4 regions of the Janthinobacterium sp. GW822-FHT07H10 genome follow, and region 3 is predicted to be linked to each of the others. Evidence: predicted binding sites of a transcription regulator. Region 3 holds the regulator's gene; each other region holds the start of a gene.

Region 1 (4,700 bases), on a different contig from region 3:
AGTTAGGGAACCTAGCATAACGCTCGATAAGATTAGCCCATCCAATTAATGAAAGGGAAACTTATGCGCAGTCGTCTATGGCTATTGCCAGTCCATGCTTCAGGCCACGCGCTACACCTGGGAGCCCTACTGGGAGTGGCGGCATGTAGCGGCCCCGCCCATGCGGGCGAGTCCGACATAGCCGCGCGTATCGCCGCCGGGCTCCGGCAGCGGGTGGACATCGCAGGCGAGCCGACGCAAACCTTCGATATCCAGCAGCGCCTGCGCCGCTATAAGGTCTCCAGCGTGAGCGTGGCGGTCATCCGCGACGGCAAGATCGCTTGGGCTGGCGTCTACCGGCAACCGTCCGCACCTGCGGCCGACACCGACACGCTGTATCAGGCCGCGTCCATCAGCAAGGGCGTGACCGGCGTGCTGGCGCAACGGCTGGCGGGCAGCAACAAGCTCCAGCTCGATAGTCCGGTGGACACCTGTCTGCGGCCGTGGCCCCTACCCGCCGGACAGCAAAGCCCCGAGCATCCGGTGACCTTGCGCAATTTGCTCAGCCACACCGCAGGGGCGACCGTATCCGGATTCCCCGGCTATCCACCGTCGCAGGCGATCCCTACGGACCTTCAGGTAATCAAGGGCGAGCCGCCGTCGCTCACGTCGGCGGTCGCCATCCAGACCATCCCGGGCGCCGCCTATGCGTATTCCGGCGGCGGCTACACCATCGCCCAAGTCGCCATGCAGCAATGTCTGCGCACGCCTTTTGCGGAGTTGATGCGCCAGCAAGTACTGCAGCCGCTGCGGATGCAGCGCAGCACATTCGCGCAGCCATTGCCGGCGGCAGAACACAACCGCGCGCGCGGCCACTACGCCGACGGCAGCGAAGTCGAAGGCGGGGCCTTCATCTATCCCGAACTGGCGGCCGCCGGCCTGTGGACTACGGCTAGCGACCTGGCGCGCTTCGCCATCGGTGTCCAGCGGTCGTGGAAAATCGGCACGGCCTTTCTGAGCACCACCGAGGCGCGCAATCTGCTGACGCCGGCGCTGAACAATTATGCGCAGGGCTTCTTCGTGGTCGGCGATGGCGAGCACAAACGCTTCATGCATTCCGGCGGCAACACCGGCTTCAAGAGCACCTATGCGATGTATCTCGACAGCGGCAACGGCGTTGTAGTCATGACCGACGGCGACAACGGTACCTATCTTGGCGGCGAGATCGTCAAGGCGGTGGCATCCGCCTACGACTGGCCCGACTTCAAACCTCGCCTGGCCCAAGCGGCGCCCCTGGACTTAGCAACGGCCACGCGCCACGTCGGCATCTACCAGCTCTACAACTTCGAGGGCCGTTTCACCAACCGCTACGAACTGCGCTTCGACGGCAAGGACTGGACGATGGTGATGCCTGACATTGGCGCCACCCGGCTGGTGCCGACCGGCAAATCCAGCCTGGTATCTCCCGAGACCGGCGACATCATCGAACTGACTCAGGATGGCGCCCAAGACCTGCTCTTAATCGGGGGGCGCAAGGCCCACCGCAGCCCGGATAGCTGAATCGGCAACGGTAGCGCCAACTCGGCAAGAGCGTGCGAGGGGGTGCTGGCAAGCTGCGATCACGACGTGCATCCAGACCTGCGCGCAGTGGTCGCCATGGTCGATGGCTGCATCGTAGCCAAGCGTTAGTACAACGGCGAGACCGCCGGCCCGTGGCATGACATCCGCCGTGTTGAGTTGAGCGTGGAGTTGCCAGATGATGGGACACCCCACCGCGAAACGGCGTGTTTCAGTCCGTTGGAATCTGCACGGAGATGATGTGCCAGTGCAGGAATTCATTGCCTTACTGGCTAGGCCTGAGGGCGACACCGGCCGCCGTTCGTGCAAATAGAATCAGCGGCCCCATAAAAATATCAAAGTGACACCATTGCAGATGCTTTAGGTAAGCTACAGTGCCAAACCATGGAGACACAACATGCTCAAATTTGCCAGGCCGGTTCAAGGCGCGTGAGTCTCAATTAGCTCTACTATCGCCCTATTTTTGTCGAGCTGTATTAGACGGTCGCAGAGAGCTAGCGAGGTCGCGAGAGCGAATGGCGTTCGTCCAATAGAACTGACATACCTAGATGTTCCTCAATGACGCGTCTCTCTTCGCACTTTCGTACCACTGTCTCTGTTAATTTTGACAACTCAAGAAATTCATGGACCTTGCAGTTTTTGATGTCCTCAGCATATACTGTGTTTATATACAGTAGTTTTGAAAATTATCAACGACCTCTAGCCAGACGCCATGCTTTTACCCTCCCTTCAACGTACCAGCTCTACCGCATTGGCTAACAGCCCCATGCTGCGTGACGTCTGGCGGGCAAGTGAACTGAGCCGAGGAACAACCAGCACGGTTACTACCGGTCATAGCATCTTGGATGGTGAGCTTCCTGGCAACGGTTGGCCTCAATCGACCTTCACGGAGTTGCTAGTTCAGCAAGCGGGTATCGGGGAAATGCACTTGTTGCGGCCAGTGCTGGCACAACTGTCGCAACATCGCCGGATCGCCCTGGTGCAGCCGCCGTACTTGCCCAACTCCGCCGCCTGCAAATTCATGGACCTGAGCTGCCCGAACCTGCTCTGGATACGCGCCCCCAGCACCGCCGATGCTCTCTGGTCCACCGAGCAGATCCTGCGCAACGGCAGTTGCGGTGCGGTATTGCTGTGGCAGACGAATATCCGCGACGAAGCACTGCGGCGCCTCAATCTGGCGGCGCAGACAACCGAAACGTTCTTCTGGCTGGTCCGGCCGATGAGTGCTGCGGCCGATGCGTCACCAGCGCCATTACGCCTGGCATTGCGCCCCGCCGCCGGCGGCATTTCCACTCACATCATTAAACGGCGTGGCCCACATCATGAGGCGCCACTCTTTATACCGCTGGCTGACATGCCGGCACGTCAACGATTTTTGGACGATCAAAATGCGGTTCTGGTTCAGCGTACACCTCCCACTGTTGCCTCTCGAATGCCTCAGGCCGCGCTGGTGTGAACCGGGGTCGTATGCGGTGGTCGAGAAGGGCAGCATCATTGCGGTCTCGCAGCATGCCTATGCCGAAGGGGTACGTATCGGCATGCGCCCTGGCGGCGTGGCGGCCGTCTCGCCAGATACCGTGATCCTGGAGCGCAGCCTTGAGCGCGAACTGATCATGAGCAATGCCGTCGCGCTCGCCCTCCTCCAGTTCACCCCGGAAGTGGCGCATGCCGGCGACTTCAGCCTGCTGCTGGACGTGACCGCCAGCTTGCGCCTATTTAACGGGCGAGCCGCCATCAGCCGATGCATTCGCGCTGCCCTACAAGCGCTTGGGGTGACCTCGCAGCTCGGCACGGCACCGACGGCCATGGGGGCCTGGCTACTCTCGCGCTGGCAACCGGCGAAACGCCAGATCATTCTGCGGCGCACCGTGCACATGCGCTCGCTAGAACGCCAGCTCGACCGCATGCCCTGCGTCTATCTGCCCAGCACGGCGAACCACCTGGAATGGCTAACAGACATTGGTGCGGATCATCTGGCGGCGCTACGACGCCTGCCCCGCCCTGGCATCCAGCGCAGGATGAACAGGCAAGTGCTCGATGAGCTCGACCGCGCCTATGGGCTCGCTCCTGAACTGTTTGAATGGATCGCCATTCCCGAAACTTTTTCAGCGCGCATCGAAACTTTTGACCGGATCGAACACGCCGATGCCCTGCTGGACGGCGCCACTGGCCTGCTGCAGCAATTTGTCGGATGGCTGGTCGCGCGTCAGCAGGCCGTGAGTGTTTTTGTTCTGCTGCTGGAGCACGAGCGCGGCAAGACCGCGATCCCGCCCACGCCGATCGAGATCGGATTGGCAGAGCCGACCTGGCGCGATGAACATCTGATTCGGCTACTGAAGGAGCGCCTGGCGCGCACGGAACTGGTTGCCCCGGTCATCGCCCTGCGCCTGGAAGCGCGCTTGCTCACCGCGATGGCGCCACCGACGCAAGATCTGTTTCCCGAACCAGGCGGCACCCCAGCCGACTACAAGCGTCTGCTGGAATTACTCAGTGCCCGTCTTGGCAGCGACAACGTCCTCTGCCCTGTCGAGCATCACGACCATCGGCCGGAGGAAAGCAATGCTTGGGCTGCCGCCACCGGAAAACACAAGGCGGCCAGCTCCGAGGATGAGGCTTTTGAGCGCCCGTTCTGGCTGCTACCTAAACCAATCCCGCTGCTGCTGCGCGGCGAACGTCCCTTCTATGGTTCCCCCCTAAAAGTGCTCAAGGGGCCGGAACGCATTGAGGCCGGCTGGTGGAACGATCAAATCGCGGCCCGCGACTATTACATCGCTCAAGGAAGCGATGCGACTTGCTACTGGATCTACCTGGAGCGTGTCGTTGACGGCCGCTGGTTTCTGCACGGGATGTTCGGCTGATCATGGTCCAGCCGCCAGTTTCCACGCTGCCGGACTATGCCGAGCTGCAGTGCATGAGCCATTACTCCTTTCTGCACGGCGCCTCTCCACCCGACCAGCTGGTGGCACGCGCGGCTCAGCTGGGATACCAGGCCATCGCCATGGCTGACGAATGTTCCCTGGCCGGCGTGGTCAAGGCGCATGTGGCGGCGAGGGAGTGGAACATCCACCTCATCATTGGCAGCCAGATGAGGGTGACACCGGAGGACGGCACCCCATCCTTCACTGTGCTGATCCTGGCCATGG
Region 2 (4,700 bases), 130 kb from region 3:
TGTGAGCTGGATGAATCTGTTTCTCGATGAAACCGGCATGCTGATCGCCAAGCGCAATGATGCGGCACTGCGCTCGATCCAGCGCAATGTGAATCGCGCCTATGCGGGCATCGACCAGCAGATTCCCCGTTCCTGCCCGCAATTCGAAGCGCGGCTGTTTGGCCAGTTCTATGCCGAATGGAAGCAGCATCTGGGCCGGACCCTGCTCAGTCATGCCGAGTTCTACCAACGCTATTGCGTGCTGTACGACGGCGTGCGCGAAAGCGTCGTGGGCGGCATCCGCGGCATGCGCTTGCTCGACGACATCATCACGGACATGCACATTCCCCTCAGCGCGGAGGAGCGGCGCGCGTATGTGCGCTGCATCGCCGGACTGGACGATATCGACTGGCAACTCGATGATCCTTTGAGCCTGGTCAATGTCGTCGATGTGTTCGACATCGAGGAAGTGCCGCGCATGGCGTATGCTGCCCAATTGCGGGCGGAAATCGATCATTTCCACTATTACTCCGTGCTGTCGGACGATCCGCAGCTGGACCGCGTGAATGCCATCTTTTGCCGCTACCTGGTGGCCCACCGTTCCATGCATATCGCCGCAGGCGCCTTCTGGCGTCCCACCGTGGGTCGCCACGGCAGCGGCATGCCGGCAGCCAACGATGCCACCATGGCCGAAGACGAGGGCCAGGCGGGCTTGCTGTCGCATGCCCCGCTCAGGCTGGTGCCCGGCGAACTGCTGGGTGACGAGGCGAAGAACCGCATGGCGAAATTGCTGTTCGCCACCAGCTATCTCGAGTACTGCTCGTTCGGCAATAAATTGAATCTGCAATTCGTCGAACTGCAGCGGCGGCAGAATATCGAGCCCTACCTGGCGCATATCCATGGCTTGCACGACGAGGACGAGCGCTTCATCGGCTTTTTCACGGCCGCGACGATGGCCGAGTTCCAGGCCTGCGGCGCCGTCTCGTATTACCGCGATGACATGAAGGCGCTCGATGACGCCTATGACGAATTCGTGCTCGCGCATGCGCGCGCCGACGATTGCTTCGTCAGCAGCCTGGCCATCGACGAGAAATACCGGGGGCAGGGCTTGTTCAAGCAGATGTTCAATGAAATCCGCGACCTGGCCGGCCGCAAGGGCTGCGCGCGGATCACCCTGACGGTGTGGGAAAAGAGCGAAGCCTTGCAAGTGTACCTGCACAAGGGTTTTCGCAGCGTGGGCACGTTCGACTATGCGTACAGCCTGTTCTACGACCGCCTGCACTTCCTCGTATATGAGGGAAACTGAGGAGGGAAACTGAGGAAGGAAACTGAGGAAGGAACAGCGGGGAACAGGGGCGGCTGGCGGCCGCCCCTTGACGAGACTTACAGGGCCAGGAAGGCGAGGGCCGCCACGGCCGTCGGCAGCAGGGCGCCGGCCAGCAGGCCGACGGCGCCGATCGATTCATCCTTGAAGCCGCGGCGCAGCAGGGCCACGCCAGCCGGGTTCGGCGCATTGGCGATGACGGTCAGGCCGCCGCCGGCCACGGCGCCCGCCACCAGCATGTATTTCGCTTCGTCCGTCATGCCGACGATCAGCGAACCGAGGTAGGTCAGGGCGGCATTGTCGGTGATCGCCGTCAAACCGAGGGCGCCGAAGAACAGGGCCAGCGGTTTCAGGCTGGAAACGATGGGCTGCAGCCACCATTGCTGCATGCCGCCCAGCACCACCAGGCCGCCGAGGAAGAAGCCGACCAATAAACCTTCCTTCAGGATCAGCGGGCTTTGATAGCGCTCATAGGCCTGCACGAAGCCGAGGAAGAACAGGAACAGGCCGATGAACAGCACCGGATGGTGCGCCAGCGCCACCACGCCAGCGAGCACGATCATGTGCACGAGGCTGATGGCCAGCGGCACTTTCGGCGCTTCCACTTCACCGGATTTCGGCTTGATGTCGGACGTGTTGCTATGCAGGTATTTGCGCAGCAGGATGCTCACGCCCGTGGCGTTGACCAGCACGGCGATGGCCGCTTTCCAGCCGAAATGGCTGGCCATGAAGGCGCTGTCCCAGTTCCAGGTGGTGGCGACCATCAGCACGGGCGGCGCCGCGTACGAGGTCAAGGTGCCGCCGATGGAAACGTTGACGAAGAGCACACCCAGCGCGCCGTATTTCAGCCATTCAGGGATGCCCGGGCGAAAGATTTGCGGCGCCAGCATCAGCGCGGCCAGGGTCATGGCGGCCGGTTCCGTGATCATCGAGCCCGTCAGGGGCACGAGGGCCAGGCCCAGCCAGACGAGGGCCAGTTCCGTACGCAGCGGCATCACGCGCGCCACGCCTTTCAGCAGGCGCTGCACGGCGTCGAGCACGGGGCGCGAGGCGGCCACCACCATGACGACAAAGACGAACAGTGGCTCCGTATACTGGCGCGACTCGGCATATTCGATGGCCGCATCGCCGCCCGAGACAAAGGCCATGATGATGATCAAGATGAAGGCCCAGAAGCCGAACACAACTTCTACTTCGCCCAGCAGGTGCAGCAAGCCCGCATGGCGCGGATGGCGGTTTGCCAAGGTTTCAAACGACTTGGCGGCGAAGGTGTGGATGAGCGCAAGGCCGAAGACGATCGCGCTGATGAGTTGGATGGTGGTCAAATGAGTTTCCTTATGGACGGAGGATGCCGACTGGTACGTTGCCAGACGGTAAGGAGAGTGCTTATGGTACAGCAATCGATGCCCAGAACGGGTTTTTTCGGACGTGGCGGAGCGGCCCTGGCAGCGGCAATGCGCAGATAAGCCTTGCCAAAAGCGGGACTGGATAGTACTGTATATGCATACAGTATTCATCTTCCTCTTTCTTCATATTAAATCATGCAACATTCCGAATTGATGGCGTCGCCGGAAGCCTTGCACCCGTCCCTGTGGCGCGCCTCGCAGCTGGGACAGGCGGCCACGCGCTGCCTGGACACGGGCTTTGCCGCGCTGTCCGCGCAGCTGCCCGGCGGCGGCTGGCCTGGCGGCAGCCTGATCGATTTATTGGTGCAGCAGCCGGGCAGCGGCGAATTGCGCCTGCTGGCGCCCGCGCTGGCCCAGTTGCGTGATCTGCCCATCGTGCTGTTGCAGCCGCCCCATCCGCCGCAGGCGCTGGCCTTGGCCGCGCAAGGCCTGGCGCCGTCGCAATTGCTGTGGCTGCGCAGCGCCGGCAGCAAGGATGCCTTGTGGGCGGCGGAAAACATCTTGCGCAGCGGCAGTTGCGGCGCCCTGTTGTTCTGGCAGACGCACGTGCGCGGCGACAGCCTGCGCCGGCTGCACCTGGCGGCGCAAGGCGGCCATACCCTGTTCTGCATGCTGCGCCCGCTGCATGGCGCGCAGGATGCGTCGCCGGCGCCGTTGCGCCTGTCCGTGCGGCCGGCCGCCGGCGGCATCGAGATCGGCTTCATCAAGCGCCGGGGACCGCAGCGCGATGCGCCGCTGTTCCTGCCCCTGCAACCTCCTTCTGTACTGCTACGCCATGCGACTCTGGATCGGCCTTTGCCTGCCCCGGCTCCCGCTCGAAGTGTTTTGCCCGCGCTGGTCGGCTGACATTCTCGGCGTGGTGCTGGAGCAGGAGCAAGTGATGGCCGTGTCGCCGCTGGCGCGGGCCGCCGGCATCCGGCCCGGCATGCGCCGCGCGGGCGCGCTGATGCTGGCGCCGCAGGCGCGCCTGCACGAACGCTCGCCCGAACGGGAAGCGCTGGCCCTGCAAGAGGTGGCGTTGGCGCTGCTGCAATATTCGCCGCTGGTGGCGCAGGGCGAGGAAGCGACCCTGCTGGTCGACGCGGGCGCCAGCCTGCGCCTGTTTGGTGGCGTGCGCGCCCTGTGCCGGCAGATCGCGGCCAGCTTGCGTGCGCTCGGCTACACGGCCCAGCTATCGTGCGCGCCCACGGCGCGCGGCGCCTGGCTGCTGGCGCGCGCCGGTACGCGCCGGGGCCGGGTGCTGGGCATGGAGAGCCTCGTGCGCCGCCTCGACCGCCTGCCGTGCGCCTGGCTGCCGCCCGCGCGCCCCTGGCTCGACTGGCTGGACGGCATCGGCTGCCGCACCCTGGGGCAGTTGCGCCAGTTGCCCCGGCCCGGCCTGCAGCGCCGCTGCGGCGCGGCCCTGCTCGACATGCTCGACGATGCGCATGGAGACGGCACGGAACTGTTCGTCTGGCTGGAAGCGCCGCCCACGTTTCGCGCCAGCCTGGAGTTGTTCGACCGCGTGGAACACGCTGACGCGCTGTTGTTCGGCGCGCGCCGCCTGCTGCAGCAAATGACGGGCTGGCTATGCGCGCGGCAATTTGCCGTCGAACGCATCGCGCTGCTGCTGGCGCACGAGCGGGGCCGGGTGGCGCGCCCGCCCACCGTCATCGAGCTGGCCCTGGGCGAGGCCGTCTGGCGCGACGAGCATTTGTTGCGCTTGCTCAAGGAGCGTCTGGCGCAGCTGGTACTGGATGCGCCCGTGATCGGCCTGACCCTGGAGGCGCTGCAAGTGCAGCCGATGGCGCCGCCCAGCGCCACCCTGTTTCCCGAGCCGGGCGGCACGCCGCAGGAGCGCCAGCGCCTGATGGAATTGCTGGTGGCGCGCCTGGGCGCAGAAAATGTCTTGCAGGCATCACCGCGCGCCGATTACCGCCCCGAGGCAGCCAACCAGTGGCTGCCGCTGCCGGCCAAGCCCATTGCAAGAAGCGCGGTGCCGGACTTGCCGC
Region 3 (4,700 bases):
AACGGCTCGGTCGCGCTGGCCGCCCGGTCCGTGGAATTGAGCAATGACTGGCTCGTCGCCTTCACATATTCGCGCATGGCAACATCGACATCATTGCGCCAGCCCATCAGCGGCCCCTTGATCGGCGACGTGTTCTGCCCCATGCGCTGGCTGAAATCAATGGCGGCATTGCTGACGATCTGCACCAGCTTTTGCGATGCCACCGCAGCATCGCGCACGGCGATGCTGGCCTGCAACAGCTGCTGCCGCTTGGCCGCCAGCTTGCCATTGAGCGAGCCCAGGGCCGCATTGACCGAGCCATTGATGGAGTCGATCACATCGTTTGCCTTTTGACATGCATGATAGCCGAACGGATCCTGCCATTTTTTCGGGCAACTTGCCTTGCGGCGCAACTCGCTTTCCTTGCTGGAAATCTGCAGGTGCAGCTGGAGTATCTCCTGCTCGACACTGAACACGGTCTGCGTGGCCTTCTTCACGCCGCTGAACAGGGCATCGTCAAGATGCTGCGTGGCATTGACCAGATCGTTTGCCAGGGACTGGATGCGGTCCTCGCCCGCCTGTACCTTGGGGATGATGACATTGGCCTTGTCGATGATCTTTTGCGCGTCGTTCGACGACAGCGCCACGCCCCAGTTCGACGCAAACAGCCGCACGACCGCGACGTCGAGCTGGTTCCAAGCAGGATTGACCACCATCGCGTCGATGGATTTGCGGTAGGCATGGTAGGCCGCCAAATGCCGTCCATACTTGCCGCGGCTGTATTGCTCCTGCACCGTATCGTTGAGCACCAGCGTGTCGCGCACAAACGTGCCGAATGCATCGCTGGGCTTGATCAAGGCGCGCACGGCGCCAAGCTGCCTGCCCGTGTGGTCGCGCAACGGCGGCGTCAGCCTCCCGATAAAGCCCTCGAGCGCAATATGCCGCTGCTCCACCAGCGTTTCATCGGCCAGGTCAAAGATGTCTCCCGCATACTGATTGACATACGTATGGGCGAACATGTCGGCCGAGGCATGCCCCAGGTAGCCATAGGCGTATGCCGTGCCCGCGGCGTTGCCCCTGGCGCTGTTGAGCAGGAAGCGCAGCCAGTCGTTGGTCTTCCAGCCGTCTTCGATGCCGGGATGGACGATGGTTTGCCCGACGAGAATGTCCGGCGCCGAGTCGGGACCTATATTCCCCAGCAAGAACTCCGTCTGGTTCGCCAGGATGGCGCTGCGCACATGCGCGGGCACTTCGAGGGTGACGGGCTTTCCCTGCAATACAATAGTGATCTTGCCATCGTCCGCCAGATCGTTGATGACCTGCTGCCCCACCCAGACATGCGTGCCCAGGGTAAAGGCGCACGCATTCCCGGCAAACAAGATGCCCAGCAAGCCAGCCAGCAAGGTGAAACGCTTACCACATCGGTCGATCATGGAATCCTTTTATAGTTTTACGGATGAAGAGAGGCACACATGGCCCGGATGCCACATTGCCAAAAAAATATCATGCGCATACTAGCAGAGAAAATTGCAAATTGGCAATAAATTGAAGTGATCGCGCCAGGAACAAGCCGATCGTTGAATTATTTTGCGAAATGGTGAAATTGGGCTTGCATAGTCGGCGATACTGTACAAAAATACAGACTGTTCATATAGACAGCATTTTAGTATGCACCCACCGCTCATGATCAAGCTGACAGCACGACAAGAACAAATCCTGAACCTGATCAAGGACGCGATTGAAAATACGGGCTTTCCTCCCACCCGCGCCGAGATTGCCAATGAATTGGGTTTTAAATCGGCCAATGCGGCCGAAGAGCATTTGCAGGCCCTGGCCCGCAAGGGCGCGATCGAGATTTCGCCAGGCACGTCGCGCGGCATCCGCCTGATCGGCGCGGCGGCCGAAACGCTGCCATCGAAGGTGCCGGCAGCGCTGCTGATGTCGCTACCGCTGATCGGCCGCGTGGCGGCCGGTTCGCCCATCCTGGCACAGGAAAACCTGGAAGCGAGCTACAACGTCGACCCTGCCCTGTTCTCGGCCAAGCCCGACTTCCTGCTGAAGGTGCGCGGCTGGTCCATGCGCGACGCCGGCATCATGGATGGCGACTTGTTGGCAGTCAAGAAGGTCGACAGCGCCAAGAATGGCCAGATCGTCGTCGCCCGCATCGGCGACGAAGTCACCGTCAAGCGCTACAAGAAGACGGGCTCCGTCATCGAACTGCTGCCGGAAAACCCCGATTTCAAGGTCATTACCGTGTCGCCGGAAGACGAATTCGCCCTGGAAGGGCTGGCAGTTGGCTTGATGCGCAGCTGGCATTGATTTTTCCTGGCAGCTGTCGCACGTAAAACGCAAAAAGGGCCGCAACAGTCATGCTGTTGCGGCCCTTTTTTATCGCCCGGGCGTTTTATGCCTCCAGCGCATTACGGAAATCCTCGAGCAGGTCCGCCTCGTCCTCGATGCCGACGGAGACGCGGATCAGCGATTCGGCGATGCCCATGCTGGCGCGGCGCTCGGCGCCCATCTCGTAAAAGATCGTGTGGGCAACGGGAATGACGAGGGTGCGCGTGTCACCGAGGTTGCTGGCCGGGATAGCCAGGTTCAGGCGATTGAGGAAATCGAAGCAGTCGATGCCGTCTTTCAACTCAAAGCTGAACAGGGAGCCATAGCTGCGGAACAAGTCCGTTGCCAGCGCGTGCTGCGGATGCGAGGCCAAGCCCGGATAATGCACGGCAGCCACGCGTGGATCCGCCTGCAGCATGGTCGCCAGCGCCAGGGCGTTGGAGCAGGTACGGTCCATGCGCAGGGCCATGGTTTCCGCGCCGACGGCGATATGGTGCGCCGCTTCCGGTCCCAGCGAGGCGCCGAAGTCGCGCAAGGCCTTGGCGCGGATTTGCGCGATGCCCCACTGGGCCGGCGCCGCCTTTTTATAATTGTCAAAGATGTTCGGATATTGCGTCCAGTCGAACACGCCCGTGTCCGTCAAGCTGCCGCCCAGTGCATTGCCGTGGCCGCCGATGGACTTGGTCAGCGCATTGACCACCAGGCCCGCGCCCACGGCTTTCGGGCGGAACAAATACGGCGTCGTCATGGTGTTGTCGACGATATACAGGATGCCTTTTTCGCGGCACAACTCGCCGATCTTCGCCAGGTCGGCGATCTGCGTGCGCGGATTGGCGATGGTTTCGACAAACACGATGCGCGTGGCCGGCGTGATGGCGGCCGCCACGTTGGCCACATCGGTGGCGTCGACGAACGACACGGCCATGCCCTGCCCCGTCACCGTCTGCCACAGGCTGTTGGTGTTGCCGAATAGAAAAGCCGACGACACGACGTGGTCGCCCGCGCGCAGCAGCGCCTGCACGACGGCGCCGATGGCGCCCATGCCGGTGGCGAAGCACAGCGTGGCCACGCCGTCTTCCATCTTGTTGACCTTGTCTTCCAGCGCGGAAACGGTCGGATTGCCCTGGCGGCCGTAGCGGAAGCCGGGCTCCTTGCCCTGGAACACGGAAGCGAGCTGGCGCGCATCGCCGTAGCCGAACGCGACGGACGTGTGCACGGGCTTGTGCAGCGAACCGTGTTCGATGCCCTTGCGACGGTCGTTATGCAGGATGGTGGTGGTAAAGCCGTAAGTCTTGTTGTCGCTCATGGTCGGGTGGTGCGCAAGGCAGTGAAAAAGTCAGACAAAAAAAAGCCCGGCGCAGGCCGGGCTGGACGATTATGCTTCCGTCGTCGCCAGGTTCAGGTTCAGCTGGGAACGTGGCGTATCCTCGGGCGCTGCCGCCTTCGGATGGTGGCGCGCGTACTCCAGGCGGTCCAGGTATTCCTGCGACACGTCGCCCGTCACGTACACGCCATCGAAGCACGACGCCTCGAAACTGGTCAGGGCCGGGTTGACGTCGGCAATCGCCTGCTTCAGCGCACCGATATCCTGGTACACCAGGTAATCGGCCGTGATTTCGCGGCACACTTCTTCCGTCGTGCGGCCATAGGCGATCAGCTCGTCGCGCGTCGGCATGTCGATGCCGTACACGTTCGGGTAAATCACCGGAGGCGCGGCCGAGGCGAAGATGACTTTCGTCGCGCCCGCTTCGCGCGCCATCTGCACGATTTCACGGCTGGTGGTGCCGCGCACGATGGAATCGTCGACCAGCAGCACGACCTTGTCCTTGAACTCGGACGGGATCGCGTTGAGCTTCTGGCGCACGGATTTCTTGCGCGCCGCCTGGCCCGGCATGATGAAGGTGCGGCCGATGTAGCGGTTCTTGATGAAGCCTTCGCGGTACTCGATGTTCAGCGCCATGGCCAGCTGGATGGCGGCCGGACGCGAGGAATCGGGGATCGGCATGACCACGTCGATATGCACGCCGGGCAATTCGGTGCGGATCTTTTCGGCCAGGTATTCGCCCATTTTCAGGCGCGTGGCGTACACGGAGGCGCCGTCGATGACGGAATCGGGACGGGCCAGGTAGACGAACTCGAACACGCACGGGTTCAGGCTGGCGTTGTCGGCGCACTGGCGGCTGTGCAATTGCTTGTCGGCATCGATGAAGACGGCTTCGCCGGGGCCGATGTCGCGCACGAAGCGGAAGCCCATGCCTTCCAGGGCCACGGATTCGGACGCGATCAGGTATTCGGCGCCCTGCTCCGTTTCATTGATGCCCAGGCACAGCGGACGGATGCCGTGCGGGTCGCGGAAGGCCAGCAAGCCCACGCCGGCGATC
Region 4 (4,700 bases), on a different contig from region 3:
CCGGCGGCGGAATCGAACAGGGTGCGCCCGTTCAGGCGGATATGGCCTGCGTCCGGGGTGAAGAGGCCGGCAATGGCTTTCAGGGTCATGCTCTTGCCGGCCCCGGACGGGCCATACATGGCGATGCGCTGGCTGCTGGACGTGCACTGCACGTGCATGTCGAAACGGCGTTTGCCGGAGCGCAAGGTGGCGCGGAGGTCGAGGTCAAGTTGCATGGCGGTCATTTGTGAGCGATGCGTCCCGGTGCCAGGCGGCCGGCGGCCAGCAGCACCACGATGCAGACGACGGAAGTGATCAGCACCAGCATGTTGGCCGCATCGTCCTGGCCCGCCTGCACGGCTTCATACACGGCGACCGACAGGGTCTGCGTCTTGCCGGGAATGCTGCCAGCCACCATCAGGGTGGCGCCGAATTCGCCCAGCGCGCGCACAAAACCCAGCAGCACGCCGGCCAGGATGCCGCGCCACGCCAGCGGCAGGGTGACGCGGAAGAAAATCGCCAGCTCCGAGATGCCCAGCACGCGGGCCGCCTGCTCGAGCTGGCCATCGACGGCCTCGAAGGCGGCGCGCGCGGGCTTGAAGACGAGGGGGAAGGCCACCACCGTCGAGGCGATCACGGCGCCTTGCCAGGTGAAGATCAGGTTGATGCCGAAGGTATCCTGCAGCCAGATACCGAGCGTGCCGCGCCGGCCCAGCAAGACCAGTAAATAGTAGCCGAGCACGGTGGGCGGCATCACCATCGGCAAGGTCAGCAGCGCATCGAGCAGGTTACGCCCAGGAAAGCGGGCACGCGCCAGCAGATAGCCGGTGCCGATGCCGAGCAACAAATTGAGCGCCGTGGCCCACGCCGCCACCTTCAGCGACAGGGCCAGCGCGGTCCAGGCGATATCCATGCGGGAACTTGACTAACTATGGTTTCTTGAAGCCGTACTTGGCGAGGATGGCTTGCGCCGGCGCCGTCTGCAGATAGCTGACGAAACGCTTCGCCTCGGCCTGGTTGGCGCTGTCCTTGATGGTGGCGATCGGGTACAGCACGGGCGCGTCCAGCGGCACTTCCAGCACCACATTCACTTTATCCTTCATGATGGCCGCGTCGGTGGCATACACGAAACCCGCATCGACTTCGCCGCGCGCCACGTAATCGAGCGACTGGCGCACGTTTTGCGTGCCGATGGCCTTGGTCTGCACGGCGTCCCACAGCTTGGCCTTCTTCAGCGCGCCTTCCGAATAGCGGCCAACGGGCACGCTGGCCGGGTTGGCGATGGCGACGCGGGTCACGCCCTTGTGCGTCAGGTCCGTCAGGCTCTTGATGCCGAGCTTGCTGTCGTGCGGCACGATCAGCACCAGGCTGTTGCCGACGAAATCCTGGCGGTCGGCCGGCAATACGAGGCCCTGCTTTTGCGCCGCATCCATGGTTTCCTGGTCGGCCGAGGCAAACACGTCGACGGGCGCGCCCTTGACGATCTGCTGCAGCAGCACGCCCGAGGCGGCGAAGTTCAGCGAGACTTTGCTGCCCGGATACTGCGCCTCATAGCCCTGCGCCGCATCCTTGAACGCATTCGTCAGGCTGGCGGCGGCCGAGACCACCACTTCGCCGGCCAGGGCGGACGAGGCGACGGTGGCAAGCAGGGCGGCGCCGAAGAATTGGGCGAGAGGGGTGAGGCGCATGGTCGTATCCTTGTAAAGTGAACGGTGAACAAGGAGCGTAATATACACTTATATATAACGTTCTGCCATCGCACAAGTCAAGACAGCACAGCATGCATTCCCTGATATACTGTATATAAACACAGTATATCGAGGTGAGCCATGGAATTGACGGACAAGCTGGAAATCCTGGCCGACGCAGCCAAGTACGACGCGTCCTGCGCCAGCAGTGGCGCGCCCAAGCGCGACTCCATCGGCAAGGACGGCTTTGGCGCCACCTCGGGCATGGGCATCTGCCACAGCTACACGCCGGACGGGCGCTGCGTCTCCCTGCTGAAAATACTGCTGACCAATTACTGCCTGTACGATTGCCAGTACTGCGTCAACCGCCGCAGCTCGAACGTGCCGCGCGCGCGGTTTACGGTGGCCGAAGTGGTCAGGCTGACGGCCGATTTTTACCTGCGCAACTACATCGACGGCCTGTTCCTCAGTTCCGGCATCATCCAGTCGGCCGACTACACGATGGAACAGCTGGTGCAGGTGGCGCGCGAGCTGCGCGAAGTGCACCAGTTCCGCGGCTACATCCACCTGAAAACCATCCCCGACGCCGATCCCGCCCTGATCGCGCAGGCGGGCCGCTATGCCGACCGGCTCAGCGTCAATATCGAACTGCCGACGCAGGACAGCGTGCAAGCACTGGCGCCGGAAAAAAGCGTGCACACGATCAAGCTGGCCATGGGCGCCATCCGCCGCAAGCTCGATGAAAAGGCAGAGGAACCAAGGTCGCCGCGCTTCGCGCCGGCCGGGCAAAGCACGCAGATGATCGTCGGCGCCGACGCCAGCGACGACCAGCAGATCCTCTCCACGGCCGAGACCCTGTACGGCAGCTACAAGCTCAAGCGCGTGTACTACTCGGCCTTCAGCCCCATCCCCGACAGCCCGAAAAGCGTGCCGCTGGCGCCGCCGCCGATGCTGCGCGAACACCGGCTGTACCAGGCCGATTTTTTGCTGCGCAGCTATGGTTTCCAGGCCAGCGAACTGCTGCCGGCAACGGGCGGCAACCTGGCGCTCGATATCGACCCCAAGCTGGCGTGGGCGCTGGCGCACCGCGAACATTTTCCGCTGGACTTGAACCGCGCGGCGCAGCACATGATCGCGCGCGTGCCCGGCATCGGCTTGCGCAACGCACAGCGCATCGTCGACCTGCGCCGGCTGCGGCAAGTGCGCTACGCCGACCTGTCGCGCCTGCGCTGCAGCATGAAGAAAATCGCGCCCTTCATCATCACGGCCGATTATTTCCCCGCGCGCGACACCACGGCTTCCGAACACCTGCGCCAGGCCATGGCGGAAGCGCCGCGGCAGATGCATTTGTGGCCGGAATTGCAGGCGGCATGAACGCCGTGGCGCGGCTGGCGCAGTCGTTCGACGAGTGGCGCGCGGCCGCCCGCGAATTGATCGCGCGCAAAGTGCCACCTGCCGATGTCGCCTGGCACGCACAAGCGGGCGATGGCGACCTGTTTTCGTCCGCCCCTGCGCCTGCCGACGCTGTCATGTCGGCGCCCGCCTTGCGCCTGCCGCGCCAGCTGGTGGAACTGCTGGAAGCGGCCGCCTGTTTCAACGCCGCCGACCGCTGGGCCTTTCTGTACCAGGTGCTGTGGCGCTGGCAGCTGGGCCAGCACGACGTACTGTCTCCCGCCGATGCGGACGGCGCGCGCCTGCACGCCATGGCCAAGGCCGTGCGCCGCGAAGAACACGACATGCATGCCTATGTACGCTTCAGGGAACGCGACGAAGCGGCTGGCGCGCCGCGCTTCGTCGCCTGGTTCGAGCCCGCGCACGAGGTGCTGCCGCAAGTGGCGCGCCACTTTGCGCGCCGCATGGGCGCCATCAGCTGGATGATCGCCACGCCCCGGGCCAGCATGCTGTGGGATGGCGCCACCCTGCATGCGGGACCGGCGCTGCTGCGTGGCGCGGCCGACATCGACGATGCGGGCGAAGCCCTGTGGCTGACCTACTACCGCAGCATCTTCAACCCCGCGCGCGTGAATGCCGGCTTGCTGCACAGCCATATCCCCTCGCGCTTCTGGAAGAACCTGCCGGAAGGCGCCATCGTGCCCGCCATGCTGAGCGGCGCCGCCAACGGCGAACGGCGCACGGGCCAGACGGCGAGCGTGGGCCAGCGCAGCGGCGCGACCATGATCCCGATCTCCGCCGAACGCGCCCAGCCCGCGCGCGACCTGCCCACCACCCTGGACCGGTGCCGCCGCTGCGAATTGTGGAAGACCGCCACGCAAGCCGTGCCCGGCACGGGGCCGGAACAGGCGCGCATCATGCTCATCGGCGAGCAGCCGGGCGACCAGGAAGACCTGGCGGGCCTGCCGTTTGTCGGCCCGGCCGGCGCGCTGCTGCAGCAAGCCATGCATGAAGCGGGCATGGCGCGCGACAGCGTGTATCTGACCAATGCTGTCAAGCATTTCAAGTGGGAACCGCGCGGCAAGCGCCGCCTGCACAAGACGCCCACGCAGCGCGAAATCCTCGCCTGCCATGGCTGGCTGGAAAAGGAACTGGCCAGCGTGAAACCGCAGGTGATCGTAGCGCTGGGCAGCACGGCATTGAAGGCGCTATTGCAAGATGGCGCGGCGAGCATGACACCGCTGATCGGCACGCCCGTCTTGCACGACGGGCGCTGGGTGATTACCGTATATCACCCAGCGTATGTGCTGCGCGCGCCCGATGCGGCAAGCCGGCGCCAGGCTTACGCAGTGATCGTGGCGGGGCTGCGGCAGGCGCTGCTGCTAGGGCAGGATAGCCATCACAGCGTCGAGGCCGGCACTTCCTGCCCCTCGTCGCGCCGCGCATAGCGTTGCGCGATCACGGCGCAGATCATCAGCTGGATCTGGTGGAACAGCATCAGCGGCAGGATCACCATGCCCAGCGAGCGCGTGGAGAACAGCACCTTGGCCATCGGCACGCCGCTGGCCAGGCTTTTCTTCGAGGCGCAAAAGACGATGGCGATCTCGTCTTCCTTGTTGAAGCCCAGGCGGCGGCTGACGA

The links. The regulator LexA, encoded in region 3, represses DNA repair genes until DNA is damaged. The targets are predictions, from matches to a motif close to ACTGTATNNNNATACAGT.
Region 1: imuA (translesion DNA synthesis-associated protein ImuA) is a predicted target of LexA. The motif match lies at 2,215-2,232, and genes of this name have one in related genera.
Region 2: imuA (translesion DNA synthesis-associated protein ImuA) is a predicted target of LexA. The motif match lies at 2,797-2,814, and genes of this name have one in related genera.
Region 4: AC1RDJ_RS10375 (putative DNA modification/repair radical SAM protein) is a predicted target of LexA. The motif match lies at 1,776-1,793, and genes of this name have one in related genera.

Annotation. Positions count from the first base shown of each region.
Region 1 is NZ_JBXAKS010000005.1:371,114-375,813, reverse strand. It holds gene AC1RDJ_RS14960 (serine hydrolase domain-containing protein) at 214-1,539, shown strand; gene imuA (translesion DNA synthesis-associated protein ImuA) at 2,324-3,013, shown strand; gene AC1RDJ_RS14950 (Y-family DNA polymerase) at 3,030-4,415, shown strand; gene AC1RDJ_RS14945 (error-prone DNA polymerase) at 4,418-4,700, shown strand, end outside.
Region 2 is NZ_JBXAKS010000008.1:58,928-63,627, forward strand. It holds gene AC1RDJ_RS18480 (GNAT family N-acetyltransferase) at 1-1,285, shown strand, start outside; gene AC1RDJ_RS18485 (putative Na+/H+ antiporter) at 1,363-2,628, opposite strand; gene imuA (translesion DNA synthesis-associated protein ImuA) at 2,845-3,555, shown strand; gene AC1RDJ_RS18495 (Y-family DNA polymerase) at 3,485-4,700, shown strand, end outside.
Region 3 is NZ_JBXAKS010000008.1:191,405-196,104, reverse strand. It holds gene AC1RDJ_RS19075 (zinc dependent phospholipase C family protein) at 1-1,412, opposite strand, end outside; gene lexA (transcriptional repressor LexA) at 1,663-2,298, shown strand; gene AC1RDJ_RS19065 (cystathionine gamma-synthase family protein) at 2,384-3,625, opposite strand; gene purF (amidophosphoribosyltransferase) at 3,695-4,700, opposite strand, start outside.
Region 4 is NZ_JBXAKS010000003.1:573,349-578,048, reverse strand. It holds gene AC1RDJ_RS10390 (sulfate/molybdate ABC transporter ATP-binding protein) at 1-215, opposite strand, end outside; gene modB (molybdate ABC transporter permease subunit) at 221-892, opposite strand; gene modA (molybdate ABC transporter substrate-binding protein) at 909-1,667, opposite strand; gene AC1RDJ_RS10375 (putative DNA modification/repair radical SAM protein) at 1,809-3,041, shown strand; gene AC1RDJ_RS10370 (UdgX family uracil-DNA binding protein) at 3,038-4,507, shown strand; gene AC1RDJ_RS10365 (bile acid:sodium symporter family protein) at 4,459-4,700, opposite strand, start outside.